Regions from separate parts of the Bacillus sp. SRL337 genome, predicted to be linked through region 2. Evidence: a T-box and tRNA genes for the amino acid it is inferred to sense, from the RefSeq annotation. Region 2 holds a T-box; the other holds one or more tRNA genes.
The links. A T-box is a leader RNA that pairs with one kind of tRNA and senses whether it is charged. The one in region 2 lies ahead of lysS (lysine--tRNA ligase), so its partner is inferred to be a tRNA-Lys.
Positions count from the first base shown of each region.

Region 1: it encodes a tRNA-Lys, which carries the amino acid that the T-box ahead of lysS (lysine--tRNA ligase) is inferred to sense. The anticodon was not compared.

Region 1 covers NZ_OZ481793.1:180,722-188,151, reverse strand. Annotated here, with positions in the region: gene cdaA (diadenylate cyclase CdaA) at 1-422, opposite strand, end outside; gene AC4E8A_RS01015 (zf-HC2 domain-containing protein) at 639-1,283, opposite strand; gene sigW (RNA polymerase sigma factor SigW) at 1,292-1,855, opposite strand; gene AC4E8A_RS01005 (aspartyl-phosphate phosphatase Spo0E family protein) at 2,023-2,181, shown strand; gene rocF (arginase) at 2,215-3,114, opposite strand; tRNA gene AC4E8A_RS00995 (tRNA-Lys) at 4,998-5,070, opposite strand; tRNA gene AC4E8A_RS00990 (tRNA-Gln) at 5,075-5,149, opposite strand; tRNA gene AC4E8A_RS00985 (tRNA-Tyr) at 5,215-5,298, opposite strand; tRNA gene AC4E8A_RS00980 (tRNA-Thr) at 5,306-5,381, opposite strand; tRNA gene AC4E8A_RS00975 (tRNA-Val) at 5,427-5,502, opposite strand; tRNA gene AC4E8A_RS00970 (tRNA-Glu) at 5,507-5,581, opposite strand; tRNA gene AC4E8A_RS00965 (tRNA-Thr) at 5,600-5,673, opposite strand; tRNA gene AC4E8A_RS00960 (tRNA-Asn) at 5,676-5,750, opposite strand; rRNA gene rrf (5S ribosomal RNA) at 5,758-5,874, opposite strand; rRNA gene AC4E8A_RS00950 (23S ribosomal RNA) at 6,139-7,430, opposite strand, start outside.
Region 2 covers NZ_OZ481793.1:2,164,415-2,171,844, forward strand. Annotated here, with positions in the region: gene AC4E8A_RS10755 (chromate transporter) at 1-98, shown strand, start outside; gene lysS (lysine--tRNA ligase) at 377-1,837, opposite strand; T-box leader at 1,912-2,174, opposite strand; gene AC4E8A_RS10765 (nucleotidyltransferase family protein) at 2,458-3,021, opposite strand; gene AC4E8A_RS10770 (FUSC family protein) at 3,232-5,418, opposite strand; gene AC4E8A_RS10775 (hypothetical protein) at 5,575-5,964, shown strand; gene AC4E8A_RS10780 (phosphotransferase) at 6,174-6,917, opposite strand; gene AC4E8A_RS10785 (DUF421 domain-containing protein) at 7,063-7,430, opposite strand, start outside.

The DNA.
Region 1 (7,430 bases), 2.0 Mb from region 2:
TCCCTTTCAATGGAGAGAAGTGCGCCTATCCTCCTCTTGGCCATGTAACTGACCGCCTTGCCAATCGCTTCGATCATATGGGCCTGCTCTTCTTCCTCATGATTTCCGCTCCTTGAGAACAGCCTTCCTCTGCCCAGCTGTTCAAGTGCCCGCCGAAGTTCCGGCTGAAAAATGATGATAATGGCAAGGATTCCCCAGTCAATGGCCTGATCGACCAAAGACCTCAACGTATCCAAACCCAGCAGACCGCTCAGCACCCGTACGATGATGATGACAAAAATACCTTTCAACAACTGAACGGCTTTTGTCCCTTTGATTAGCATTATTAATTTGTAGATGACAAACCATACCAGGAGTATGTCTACGATGTCCGAGGCATAATCCAGTACGGAATAATTTGAGTAAACATCAAAAAACGGCATATAGTATCCTCCAATAGAAGTGATCTAAAGGGATAGCCGTGAAACTGGCTATGTAATTAGTAACTTTATTATTATATCACAAAGAGTATTGACATACTGAATAATAAAAAAAGTGGAAATAACAAAAGCACTCGGATAATATACACGCATAAGCTCCGATTACTATTAAAAAAGGACTGTCCAAGGAAATTCCCCTTAAACAAGCCCTTCTTTTTCTTATACACCCTCAGGTTGTTTCTCAAACCAATTCAGAGTGTCTTTGACCCCTTTTTTCATCTGATACCATAACCATTCAAAAGCCGCATCTATCTCTTTGATTTCACCGGTAACACTTCCGGCAGATGCCATATATTGGTTTCCGTTAATGACGGTTATGTCTCCATTGACCTGGCCTTCAATTTTAACATCACCATTCTTTACAGTGATATTCCCATCGATTACTTTTCCTTCAGGGACGATGACCGTATGATCTTTTACAATCAAATCGGGCTGTTTAGTAAAGGAAAACTCGTCACTTTGGTTCCAAGAGGAAAAAAGGCTGCCGACCATCAGGACAAAAAACAGAGACGCCGCTGTCAATAAAGGATGATGCCTCAGCCAGCGCTGAGCCCCTACCTTCTTCTTTTCCTTTGGGAGACTGGCCATAACTTTGCTCGTGAAATCCGAAGGTGCCTGTATATGTGATGTGCTTTGCACAAGTGCTATTGATTTTTTCATTTCATGGAAAAATTGCTGACATTCTTCACACCTTTGAAGATGTTCTTTCAATTTTCTTTCGTGTTCTTGTGAAATTTCTTCATCTAAATATTCGTGGATATATTCTTCATATTCTAAAGAACAACAAGATTTCAAAGGCTTCACACCCTTTCCTACATGTTTCTTAATTGTTTTCTGAGAGCTTCCCGCCCTCTATGTATTCTCGTTTTCACCGTACCCAACGGCAGATCCAGGATCTCACTGATTTCCTGAAGTGATAATTCATCAATATACTTCAGGACAATGACCGACCTGTATTTATCAGGAAGTTTCAAAATCTGTCGTTGGATTTCTGCCTGAAGTTCCATTTCTTCCACTTCTTCTTCCGGCAGCTGTCCATCTGCGGCGATTTGAGAATACATTGTTAATCCATCTGTCCCTGTGACTTCGGCATCAAGATAATAATCCGGTTTCTTTTTCCTGATTCTATCGATGCAGAGATTTGTCGCGATCCGGTAAAGCCATGTGGAAAACTTCCGCTTCTGATTAAACGTATGGATATTGACATAAGCCCTTATGAAAGCCTCTTGTGCAATATCCTCAGCTTCATGGCGGTTACCTAACATACGGAAACAAATCTGGAACACTTTATCTTTATAAAGTTCGATAACCTCAGCAAATGCATCTTGATCGCCTTTCAGCACCTGCTTAATTCTTTTATTGACTAGCGCATCCATTTTATACCTCCGCTCTATGCGGCTATACATGTATACGAACGTATAGCAAAAAAGGTTTCAATTTTTTTCATCTACTCTATCCTAACAAATTTTAGAAAAGAAATGTTTAGAATTTTTTATTTAAGGGTATAAAAGGACTAAATAAGTCCGGAAACGAGGTAATTAGTGTGGGGAGAGCTGAATTACTTAAACAAATTGAGGAACACCGAAGCCGAATGGTAAAATTGGCACTGCAATCGTCCTTTGCAAATGAACATGTCGTCCAAATCAGTTGTGAGCTTGACCACTTGTTAAATACCTTTCACCATAAGACAGAGAATCATTAAAAGCAGCTTCCCGGAGGAGCTGCTTTTATTGTTTTATAGTAATTTTTCGCCGAATAGGGAACCCATAAGGGCAACAGCAACCGATGCGGTTCTGTTCTTATCGTCCAGAATCGGGTTAACTTCTACAAATTCTGCAGATGTAATGAGATTTGATTCAGCCAGCATTTCCATCGCCAAATGGCTTTCACGGTAACTGATCCCGCCTAATACCGGTGTTCCCACACCAGGTGCATCACTTGGGTCTAAACCGTCCAGGTCGAGTGACAGGTGAACGCCATCGGTTTTCTCCTTCAAGTAGCTGATTGCCTCCTCCATCACCTTCGTCATGCCCATGCGATCGACTTCATGCATTGTAAACACTTTGATTCCGCGATCCTTGATCAATTCCCTCTCACCTTCATCCAAGGAGCGTGCCCCAATGATGACGATGTTTTCAGGCTTTACCTTAGGAGAATAGCCGCCAATACCGGTCAGGCTTTCATCGCCGATTCCTAAAGATACAGCAAGCGGCATCCCATGGATATTGCCTGATGGCGAAGTGTCGCTTGTATTTAGATCACCATGTGCGTCATACCAGATGACACCAAGATTCTCATAGTGTTTGGAAACCCCGGCAAGCGTCCCGATGGCAATGCTGTGATCTCCACCAAGCACAAGCGGGAAGTCATTACTTGCAATGACCTCATCCACTTTATCCCCAAGCTTCTGATTCCCCTCCGCAACCGCTTTCAAATTTCTCAATGTTGAATCTGAGGTATGTACTCTTTCAGGCTGGGCGATTTCAATGTTCCCCAAGTCATTAATCGTATGGCCAAGTCTCTCTAACCTCTCTGCCACTCCCGCATAACGGATTGCACTTGGTCCCATATCTACACCACGGCGCATCTGCCCCAAATCCATAGGCACGCCAATAATTGAAATATTCTTCTTCATACCAGTTCCTCCTCATCCTTTACTACCTCCATTGTAACGAACAAAACCAAAATGACTCAACCGGACAAGATAGTGTATATATATTCAAAAGCGGAAGCGGGCGTTAAGCGCCGTACGGATTGGAGGGCTTTCGTATGAGATAAAGGAAACACGAAGTGCGGCAGCGATTCGATGTTGACTTATCGCAAGGAGAGAGACCGAAATCCGCTAGGCGCTGCCCGCTGGAGCTGGACGGATCAAAAGCGGAGGGAGCCTGCCCAGCGGCGTACAAACTGGACCGCCTCCGCATGAGATAAAGGAAACACGAAGAGCGGCAGCGATTCGATGTTGACTTATCGCAAGGAGGAGGAGGGAAGTTTGCTAGCCGTTAGGCTCCCGGAGCTGGACGGATCAAAAGAGGAAGCGGGCGTTAAGCGCCGTACGGATTGGAGGGCTTTCGTATGAGATAAAGGAAACACGAAGAGCGTTAGCGATTCGATGTTGGCTTATCGCAAGGAGAGAGACCGAAATCCGCTAGGCGCTGCCCGCTGGAGCTGGATGGATCAAAAGCGGAGGGAGCCTGCCCAGCGGCGTTCAAACTGGACCGCCTCCGCATGAGATAAAGGAATCACGAAGAGCGGCAGCGATTCGATGTTGACTTATCGCAAGGAGAGAGACCGAAATCCGCTAGGCGCTGCCCGCTGGAGCTGGACGGATCAAAAGCGGAGGGAGCCTGCCCAGCGGCGTTCAAACTGGACCGCCTCCGCATGAGATAAAGGAATCACGAAGAGCGGCAGCGATTCGATGTTGACTTATCGCAAGGAGAGAGACCGAAATCCGCTAGGCGCTGCCCGCTGGAGCTGGACGGATCAAAAGCGGAAGCGGGCGTTAAGCGCCGTACGGATTGGAGGGCTTTCGTATGAGATAAAGGAAACACGAAGTGCGGCAGCGATTCGATGTTGACTTATCTATAAAAAGCGGAAAAGACCTGTTCAGCTGCGTACGGACTGGACTGACTCAGTATGAGATAACCGAAATACAACGAACAGAGTGAGTTGATGTTGACTTATCGCAAGAAGGAGTCGGGAAGTACGCCAGCAGCTAGGCCTTGAAGCTGGATTCGCATGGAGGAGGAGGGATAAGGCAGGCCTTCTCCATTATTCACCCCATTACAAACCAACTCTCCTTCTATAATAGGGTGTTTCTCCGCTATTCACCCCATTACAGACCAACTCTCCTTCTATAATAGGGTGTTTCTCCGCTATTCACCCCATTACAAACCAACTCTCCTTCTATAATAGGGTGTTTCTCCGCTATTCACCCCATTACAAACCAACTCTCCTTCTATAGTAGGGTGTTTCTTCGCTATTCACCCCATTACAAACTAACTCTCCTTCTATAATAGGGTGTTTCTCCACTAATCACCCCATTACAAACTAACTCTCCTTCTATAGTAGGGTGTTTCTCCGCTATTCACCCCATTACAAACCAACTCTCCTTCTATAATAGGGTGTTTCTCCGCTATTCACCCCATTACAAACCAACTCTCCTTCTATAGTAGGGTGTTTCTTCGCTATTCACCCCATTACAAACTAACTCTCCTTCTATAATAGGGTGTTTCTCCACTAATCACCCCATTACAAACTAACTCTCCTTCTATAGTAGGGTGTTTCTCCGCTATTCACCCCATTACAAACCAACTCTCCTTCTATAGTAGGGTGTTTCTTCGCTATTCACCCCATTACAAACTAACTCTCCTTCTATAATATTGTTTTCCTTCATTAAGCAATTCACAAATGACTGAACCGCTTTTTGAGGTGTTCCATCTGACAGTCTGGGCATCAGGAACAATAACTGAACACAAAAAAAGCTTCCAGACATAAGTCTGGAAGCTTTTTTTGTGATGAGCCATGAAGGATTCGAACCTTCGACCCTCTGATTAAAAGTCAGATGCTCTACCAACTGAGCTAATGGCTCACAATGGCTGGGCTAGCTGGATTCGAACCAACGCATGTCGCAGTCAAAGTGCGATGCCTTACCGCTTGGCTATAGCCCAATATCAGCGAAAATAAAAAGGACATTCATTAACATGTCCATTTTCTGCTCTATGTATTCAAGAAATGGTGGAGGGGGGCAGATTCGAACTGCCGAACCCGAAGGAGCGGATTTACAGTCCGCCGCGTTTAGCCACTTCGCTACCCCTCCAAATGAGTGGTGCCGGCAAGAGGACTTGAACCCCCAACCTACTGATTACAAGTCAGTTGCTCTACCAGTTGAGCTACACCGGCACTAATTTGAAAATGTTTATATTTTATTAAGTTGTGACAAAATCATGGTGGAGGATGACGGGATCGAACCGCCGACCCTCTGCTTGTAAGGCAGATGCTCTCCCAGCTGAGCTAATCCTCCGTAATGGTGACCCGTACGGGATTCGAACCCGTGTTACCGCCGTGAAAGGGCGGTGTCTTAACCGCTTGACCAACGGGCCGATTTTATAAAACTAGTAAGCTTCCAACCGGGCTCGAACCGGTGACCTCTTCCTTACCATGGAAGTGCTCTACCTGACTGAGCTATGGAAGCAATGGCTCCGCAGGCAGGACTCGAACCTGCGACCGATCGGTTAACAGCCGATAGCTCTACCACTGAGCTACTGCGGAACGAAAAGCCTGGCGACGTCCTACTCTCACAGGGGGAGATCCCCCAACTACCATCGGCGCTGAAGAGCTTAACTTCCGTGTTCGGCATGGGAACGGGTGTGACCTCTTCGCCTTAGTCACCAGACAATTATTGCTTGTAAATTGAAAGGACAGATTTATTATAACAAGATTTTTTATAAAATCAAGTGTTTTTTAAATTGTTCTCTCAAAACTAGATAAAGGTCATGAAGAATCAGAAAGGATTCCGAGTTTCGCTATTTTGCAATCCAGCTCCGGCGGCTAGAAGCTCGGGGTCATTAGCCATCAATCAGCCGAGGGCGAAGAACACCCTCATCTGCTTGCTGTCTAATGCCTGTCGCTTCTGGTCAAGCCGCCTGTGCTTTTTAACGTGGTTAAGTCCTCGATCGATTAGTATCTGTCAGCTGCACGTGTCGCCACGCTTCCACCTCAGACCTATCTACCTGATCATCTTTCAGGGATCTTACTCACATAAAGTGATGGGAAATCTCATCTCGAGGGGGGCTTCATGCTTAGATGCTTTCAGCACTTATCCCTTCCGCACATAGCTACCCAGCGATGCCTTTGGCAAGACAACTGGTACACCAGCGGTGCGTCCATCCCGGTCCTCTCGTACTAAGGACAGCTCCTCTCAAATTTCCTGCGCCCACGACGGATAGGGACCGAACTGTCTCACGACGTTCTGAACCCAGCTCGCGTACCGCTTTAATGGGCGAACAGCCCAACCCTTGGGACCGACTACAGCCCCAGGATGCGATGAGCCGACATCGAGGTGCCAAACCTCCCCGTCGATGTGGACTCTTGGGGGAGATAAGCCTGTTATCCCCGGGGTAGCTTTTATCCGTTGAGCGATGGCCCTTCCATGCGGAACCACCGGATCACTAAGCCCGACTTTCGTCCCTGCTCGACTTGTAGGTCTCGCAGTCAAGCTCCCTTGTGCCTTTACACTCTGCGAATGATTTCCAACCATTCTGAGGGAACCTTTGGGCGCCTCCGTTACTCTTTAGGAGGCGACCGCCCCAGTCAAACTGCCCACCTGACACTGTCTCCCACCCCGATCAGGGGCGCGGGTTAGAAGTTCAACACAGCCAGGGTAGTATCCCACCAGCGCCTCCACCGAAGCTGGCGCTCCGGTTTCCAAGGCTCCTACCTATCCTGTACAAGCTGTGCCAAAATTCAATATCAGGCTACAGTAAAGCTCCACGGGGTCTTTCCGTCCTGTCGCGGGTAACCTGCATCTTCACAGGTACTATAATTTCACCGAGTCTCTCGTTGAGACAGTGCCCAGATCGTTGCGCCTTTCGTGCGGGTCGGAACTTACCCGACAAGGAATTTCGCTACCTTAGGACCGTTATAGTTACGGCCGCCGTTTACTGGGGCTTCGGTTCGCACCTTCGCTTGCGCTAAGCACTCCCCTTAACCTTCCAGCACCGGGCAGGCGTCAGCCCCTATACTTCGCCTTACGGCTTCGCAGAGACCTGTGTTTTTGCTAAACAGTCGCCTGGGCCTATTCACTGCGGCTCTCTCGGGCTTGCACCCTACCAGAGCACCCCTTCTCCCGAAGTTACGGGGTCATTTTGCCGAGTTCCTTAACGAGAGTTCTCTCGCTCACCTTAGGATTCTCTCCTCGCCTACCTGTGTCGGTTTGCGGTACGGGCACCT
Region 2 (7,430 bases):
CCGCTATTTTGTTCAGTCTGCTGGTATTCTGGAAACTGCCGCCATGGGTAGTTGTGTTGACTGGTGCTGCTGGCGGCTGGTTGATTGGGATGATATAAGTTGTAATTTTTAGGTGCCTTGTCCTCATTAGAAGTACATACAACTTGAAACATCAGGCGAAAAAGATCCCTTTTTTCGTAAAATATGTACCATAAAATGACAAAAAAGGTCAGTGGCTGAGACCTCTGACCCCTTCTTTTGAAGGTTTTTTGTTTGGTTTTGAAACGGGATAAGCTGATTTCTTCTCATATGGGCGTCTCCAAAGGGCGGGCTTTTCCGCATTTTTCAACGTGCGGCTGGCAGAGGTGCTTTCCGGCAATTTTATTTAAGATGTCCTCTAGAGCTTTCTCGTCAACGGAAAGAGCACACAATCCTTGATCGTTTCACTGTCAGTCAAGATCATCAGGAGGCGGTCGATCCCGAATCCCCAGCCGGAAATCGGAGGCATGCCGTACTCCATTGCCGTCAGATAGTCTTCATCCATTTCCATAGCTTCTGCATCACCGCTGCTTTTCAGCAGGGCCTGCTCTTCCAGTCTCATTCTCTGTTCTGCAGGATCGACAAGCTCTGAATAGGCATTGATGATTTCTGCTCCGTTCACCACCAGTTGGAAGCGGTCTGTGAGGCTTGGATCATCGTCGTTCGCTCTCGCCAGAGGTGACAGATCGATTGGATGCTGAACCAGGAATGTTGGTTTGATGATCAGCGGCCTGCAGGTTTTTTTGTACAAAAGATCAATGAAGTTCCCTCTCCCCATCGTTTTCAAATCCTCACCGCCAAGTTGGATATTTCTTCTCCTGGTTTCACGTAGTAAATCTTTTACCTCAGGATAAAGGTCGATATCGATCTCTGTATGCTTTAAGATCAGTTCTCTGAATGAAACGATCTCCCACTGTTCTGAGAAGTCTATGGATTGTCCCTGCAGTGTGATGGTTGTCGTACCGAATGTTTCTCTCAAAACATTTAACACCATGTCCCGCATCAGTTTCATTGTATCTTGGTAGTTCCAAAAGGCGGCATATCCTTCAACCATGGTGAACTCCTGAAGATGCTGCGGACTGATGCCTTCATTTCTGAAGCATTTCGCTACTTCAAAAATTTTTGTGAATCCTCCGACCATTAACCTTTTTAAGTAGGTTTCAGGAGCAATACGAAGGTTCAATTCAGTATCCAAGGCATTATGGAATGTCATGAAAGGCTTAGCAAGCGCACCTGAAGACGTATGCTGCAGTATTGGTGTTTCCACTTCTATGAAATTTTTCTCTTCAAAAAATCTGCGGACAGAACGGATCATTTGAGAGCGGGCAAGCATTCTGTTTTGTGTCTCTTTTGTCATGATCATATCCAGGTACCTCTGACGATAACGAAGTTCTACATCACTTAAGCCATGCCATTTTTCAGGCAAAGGCCTTAATGCTTTTCCCAGGAAAACATACTGGTCGATTCTTACCGTTTTTTCACCTGTTCCAGTAGTGTACATCTTTCCTTCGACACCGATAAAATCGCCGATATCAAGGAGTTGATGAAATTGAGCAAAACGTTCTTCTCCTATTTCGTCCTTTTTTAACAGAAGCTGCAAAGTTCCCTGCACCTCTGAAATCGTAATAAATGCCAGCTTGCTAAAATTCCTGATGGCTGTTATTCGTCCAGCTGTTCGCACACCTTCTGTCCCATCATCCAGCCTTGCTGCTGCATGAAGTTCATGGGTTGTAGAAAATTTATCTGGGTACACTTGGTTGCCCTTCGACCTCAAGGCATTCATTTTTTCCAAGCGCCGTTCCATTTGTTCCCTGCTCATTATTATTTCCTCCCTTTTAAATGATGGTGAAACTCACTGCAATAAAAAAACTCCCACCCCCAAGATTTAGAAATCTTGAGGGCGGGAGTTGTTCACTTCGCGGTACCACCTCAGTTTGTTGATATGTCGCCATACCAACCTCTTCGAGTACGCCAATTATCATTGGTTATACTCTATCTCTGTAACGGGAGATCCCGTCGCACCATCACCAGAAAATGCCCTGGATCCATACGAGGCTCGGAGTCTTTTTTCATTAAGAATCTTATTGTCCCTTTCCACCGGCCGGGACTCTCTGTGAATAATGATTCAAAATTACTCTTCTCTTCAATGCCGTTCATGCCGTTATTGAATAATTATGGTTATTCTAGAGGAATAAATTGGGAAAGTCAATAGGTTGTTGGATTTTTCTGATATTTTTTGAGCCTCTGCAGGATTTGGTATTCTTTATGGATGAAGCGGTAAGGCATAAAGGCAGCTCCTCTGTGTCCGAGAGGCTTAGTCTGCAGCAGTTCATCAACAGTGAGCAGATCTTCAGAATCGAATGTGGTAAGGGTGGTTTCTATTCATAACGCACTTGTTGTCTGGCTATTTCTTCCTTAAGATAGATCGGGAAGTATTGATCACACATGAAAGACTTTTACTTTTGGCCAAATCGATGGCCAGTTCTTTTTTGCGAGTCGTTCTTCATAAATTTCAGCTAGTTCTCTTGATGTTTTCATAGATGGTGTCGGTCTTAGCTCCATGTTAAGGACATCTTCCAAACCATGAGGGGCAGTAAGGATTAGGTTGTCATGCTCATCAAGCTTTATACCCAGGGCTGTGGCTGTCTCTGGGAATTTGGATATGGCATCTACTGTGGAAGAAAAGGGCGGAATATTGTTGATGATGTGCATTCTTGCTTCATTTTTGACGGACCATGGGATTTCTGGAATGATTTTTCTAAGCGCTTTTTCCAATTCTTTCTCCAAGGCTTCGTCCATGTTTGATGAGTTAAAATAAACGACATCGACATCCGGTATCATTGTTCGTTGTTCGTATCCATGTAGTGAATCCCAGATTTTAGAGCGTACGAAGCCTGCGCATATCCACCAGTCAGGCAAATCCAGTGTTTTGGCTGCCTTTAGCACCTCCATCATCTGCTTATCTTCCTGTATTAACGTTAAAACGTCTTCTTTGGTCTTCATGTGGCCGCCTCCCGAACGTATATTCCTATTTTATTATATCATAGTAAAATATTTTGAATTGGGCTTTCGGAAAAAATCAGAAACCTGATTTTCCCTCTGGGTACTAGAAGTTTTCTCTCTCAACAGGAAGACCAGTTGTTATCTTTTTTGCTTACCAATGATTTTTATAGAGACAAAGTATAAGAAAAGACCAAATAAAAAGAGCGGAATTCATTTCCGCTCTTTTGCTCCCAACTCTTTACCCAGGGCAATAATGGATTGATTGATGCGCCAAATGTAATACATATGGTGAATCAAATCGAACTGCCCTTTTCGCCGGCTTGGTGCAAGGGTTTCAATCTTTACCCTCTCATCATCCAGCGGCCAGAACCCTGTTTCGTTTTCGTTTTCTTTTATTAGGTTCTGCAGGAGTTCTATGTTCTCTGCAAGCTTAGTCTCTACTGTTTGAAAGACACCCGTTAATTCTTCAGGCAAAGTGGCGGTCACGTTCCGGTGTGAGGAAGCAAGCAGGTGCTTGGCATAATAATTGATGGCGGTCACGACCATCATCCATCGGCTGATTCCCGACTTTCTCGCAGCATCCGGACGCTGCATAAGGGATTGTGCTTCATCCCTTATTACTTGAAGCTTTTGGTCAAGTTCAAATGCCTGGTCGGTCAGCTCCCTTGGCTTTCCATTGATATACGATGCCAAGTAGTCTGAAGTGTAACTTTTCAATTCCCCAAGGAAGTCGTCAATCGTTTCCGTCACTTTTCCTTTCGTTTTTTTTGGCAGAATATAGGCAGAAACGAGTAAAGCAATAAGTGCGCCTGCAATGGTATCCATGACTCTTGCGCCGATTAATGCTGCACTGATTCCTCCAAGCAGGAGATCATACATGAAAGCAATAAGCATTGTGATGAAAAAACTCATCCATGTATAAGAAACTGGAAAAACGTAAAACATCAGGAAAATAACGAGGAATAGCAAGATGACTTCCAACAATGGGTGGCCGCTTACAACTTTGGCAGCAGCAAAACCGATTACAGCCCCAATGACTGTGCCAAGTGAACGTTGAACCCCTTTAACATATGTCCGCCCTACCGATTCTGTTCCAATTTGGATGATGAACGTGGTCAGAAGCACCCAGTAAGGCTGTTGAGGAGAAATGATATTTCCCACTATAATGGCGAGGACACCGGCGACCAGACCTTGAATGGCTTTCCGGGTTGCTGGTTCGAGTGTGATTTTTTCATCGTTATCCTCTTCGTTATTTTCGGTTGAATCCTCTTTTTCAGGCTCCATCCGGTTTTCAAGAATCTCAGGAGCTGATGACTTCAACGCTTCCTGGATGGTTACTGCTGCATTCACTACATGGTTTGCTATCGATTCAATCCTGCGGAGCGGGTATACCCATCTTTCCGGTTTCTCTTCTGTATTCAAGATTTCCGTCAATAATAGCCGCAGGCCTTGGACTGCCTTTTCTGCATCCTGAAGAGCGTACGGTGAATAATTATGGGAAAGCACTTCTGCATCCCTTAATGATTGGATTACCCAGACAACAAGGGCTTTTACATGTTCATGCTCATACGCATGCAGTTCCCTCAGCTTCTCGACAGATCCTGTAAGTGTCTGGATCAGCATCTCTGTATCGAATATATACAGCCTTAATTGCGATGAGGTTATTCCCGGCCACAGCTTTTTGAGATTCTCATCTTTTATCTCGCTAGCAACCAGTCTTGAATATTCATTTAATCTTTGAACATTCTTATGAAGCACGCTTTTTTTCTTTTCACTATTTTCGGGATTCTCGATCCATTGGATCAAAAGGTTCAGTGTTAAATTGGTTTGCATATGGAACGACCGCATTCCCCTTCGCAAACTTTGAGCTGAACCTTTGAAGATTACAAAGTTATAAAGAAAAGCAAACACAACACCGCATGTAATTCCAATATAAAACCAGGTTAAATGGGCTGCATCCAATTGCAGGATGGAAGAAAAATAGGTCGACATGAAACCAGCCATTCCCATTGAGAAATAACGGATTTGAAAGCGTGAAAAATAAAAGGCGCAAAATATGACCAGCACCATCAATGCATTCAATGATAGTGTAAAAGGAGCGAGGAGAGAACCAAGCGTAATACCCAAGGATGCACTAATGCCGATCAACACAGTCGTAATCTTCTTTTTGATCACCGTGTCATCCATCACCAGCATGATCCCGAACAAGCCGACCATTCCCGCAACGATTGCAGGTGTAATGGTTCCATATTCAAACCAATTCAGCAGCCATATCATCGTAAAGACAGAGGAAATAATGCTGATGGTTGTCTTTCCTGCAGTTTGAAATCTTTTTCTTCCCGGATCGGAAGCTAAAAACCGGACGATCCATACCGGGTGGTTATGTATTTGTTTCATATCTATCAAACCTTTACTAAATGCCTTTTATATTGTACTCATTTATCGTACCCTTTCTGACAGTGTGGTAATCTTGGGTGCACGAGTTTTTAAAGTCTATCATAATCAGGACCGGGAAATACAGCAACTTGATTGGGAGAGTTGTGAATTACCGTTATGGAACAGTTTTTGACAGGTTTAGCAGAATACTATTCGTCTGTGATGGCTCTTTTAGATATTCGCACCATTTTTCCTGTTCCGAAATCATACTTTAGGAAAATGGATTTTTTCTTAGTTTGCTTGGTTGGATATACTTTTGCTGAACAGCAAAAAAACGTTAAGAGATATATTTCTGAACATACCCTGCTTCATTATACTAGTTTCGTCAGCTCCATTTTTTTCCTGATAGGAATGCCGTCTTCACTCACTAAATGTATTTCCTGTAAATTATTGAACAGCTTAATTGCTTTATCGGGTTTGGGTATTGAAATCCTAACCACCATTGCCTCATATCTAATTGATAAAATCGGTAAAAAGAAACAACTTTTTGACGAGCGTCAGCAGTAAATCAACAAGCGGTATCCTGGAAGTCACACTGGTTGTCATATTGCTGGGATGGGCATTGGTGATTGTCTTTGGAGGCATTTCCTTGCCTTTTTTTGCTTACCACAGTATATGTCCTTCATTGCTTATCTCTGATGATCACGAGTGTTTACTACAGTATTCAGATACCTAAGAGCTTGTGATACAGGATCTTTCCCTTTCTAAAAAAACTCTTAAAGCCCCTGATTAAAGTAACGATATTCTTCTTCCGAAATCCTATTGCGTGTATATCCCTCGTAGAAGGCATCAAGGTGCTTTTTATTTTCTTTGAAACGGCCAATGGCAAGTGCTTCATCATAACTCGGATCGCCGACTGCCATTCCTGCTGCATCAATGAACATGTACACTTGTCCATCCTGTACGAGGACATTATCTGTCGTACAGTCTCCATGGATGAGTGTTTGTACAGCAAGTCCCGGTTTGTTCACTTTCAGGTATTCCAGAAGTTCCACCGATCCTTCCGCTTCCCCTTCTGACAAATAACGTTCTGCTTTGAACAATTGCTGTTCCAGCCATAAGGAGTCAGTTACTTGGGATTTGTTGGATTCATGAAATTGATGAAGAAAGCGGCCGAAGCTTCTGAGGAGCTCTAATTCTTCTTCCAAGGTATCTGCTTCAGTTAATGCCTTTCTGAGGGTGTTTCCTGCTTCTAAGGTCATTAGCAGATGGCTGCTATCTTCCTCCTCAACAAATTCAATAAAGGCTGGCACTGGAAGGCGGTTGTGCTTTTTCAGGGCCTCTGCTTCCGCTTTCAGCCATTCACGGTATTTTGGTTGGTATGAACTCTTTACTATGTAGGTTTGTTTCCCGCACACCAATTTAGAAACTTCTGAAGTGCAGCCTTGTTCTTCAAGCTTTTGAACTGAAAAAGGCTTCTCCGTAACCTTTTTTAATTTGTCTGCCAATTGATCATCCATTATTATCTCTCCTTTATCTGCTGAACTACTTCTTCTCGATAAAAACATAATCCCCTTCTCAATAAAAAAGAAAAGACCTCCCAAGTGATCAAGTGGCATGCTTTAACACATTAAACCACTAAGAGGGACTGTCCCCTTTAGTGGTTTAATGTGTTAAATTATTACGCTTATGTATTTGCAGTTTCTTTGTTTTTTCGTTGACGTACGCGTACAATACATCCTTTTGGTTCAAATGCCGTGAATCCAAGTGTCCAATGAGCCATTCTTTTGTTTTTCCCAGTAACTTCAGGTTGCGAGTTTGAATCCTTCCATCGATGATTACAGAAATGGGCAGTCCCTCATCATCAATGGGTATTTCCAAATGCTGAACAGTGACCGGTGTGTTTTCCGCTTTAGGAATCACACTCACCTCTCCGATTGGTTCTAATAACGCATATTCCACATCGGAAACCTTTGGATACCCCTTACTCCTAAGAATAGAAAGCAGCTGAGCGACAGATAGCACGGATTTTT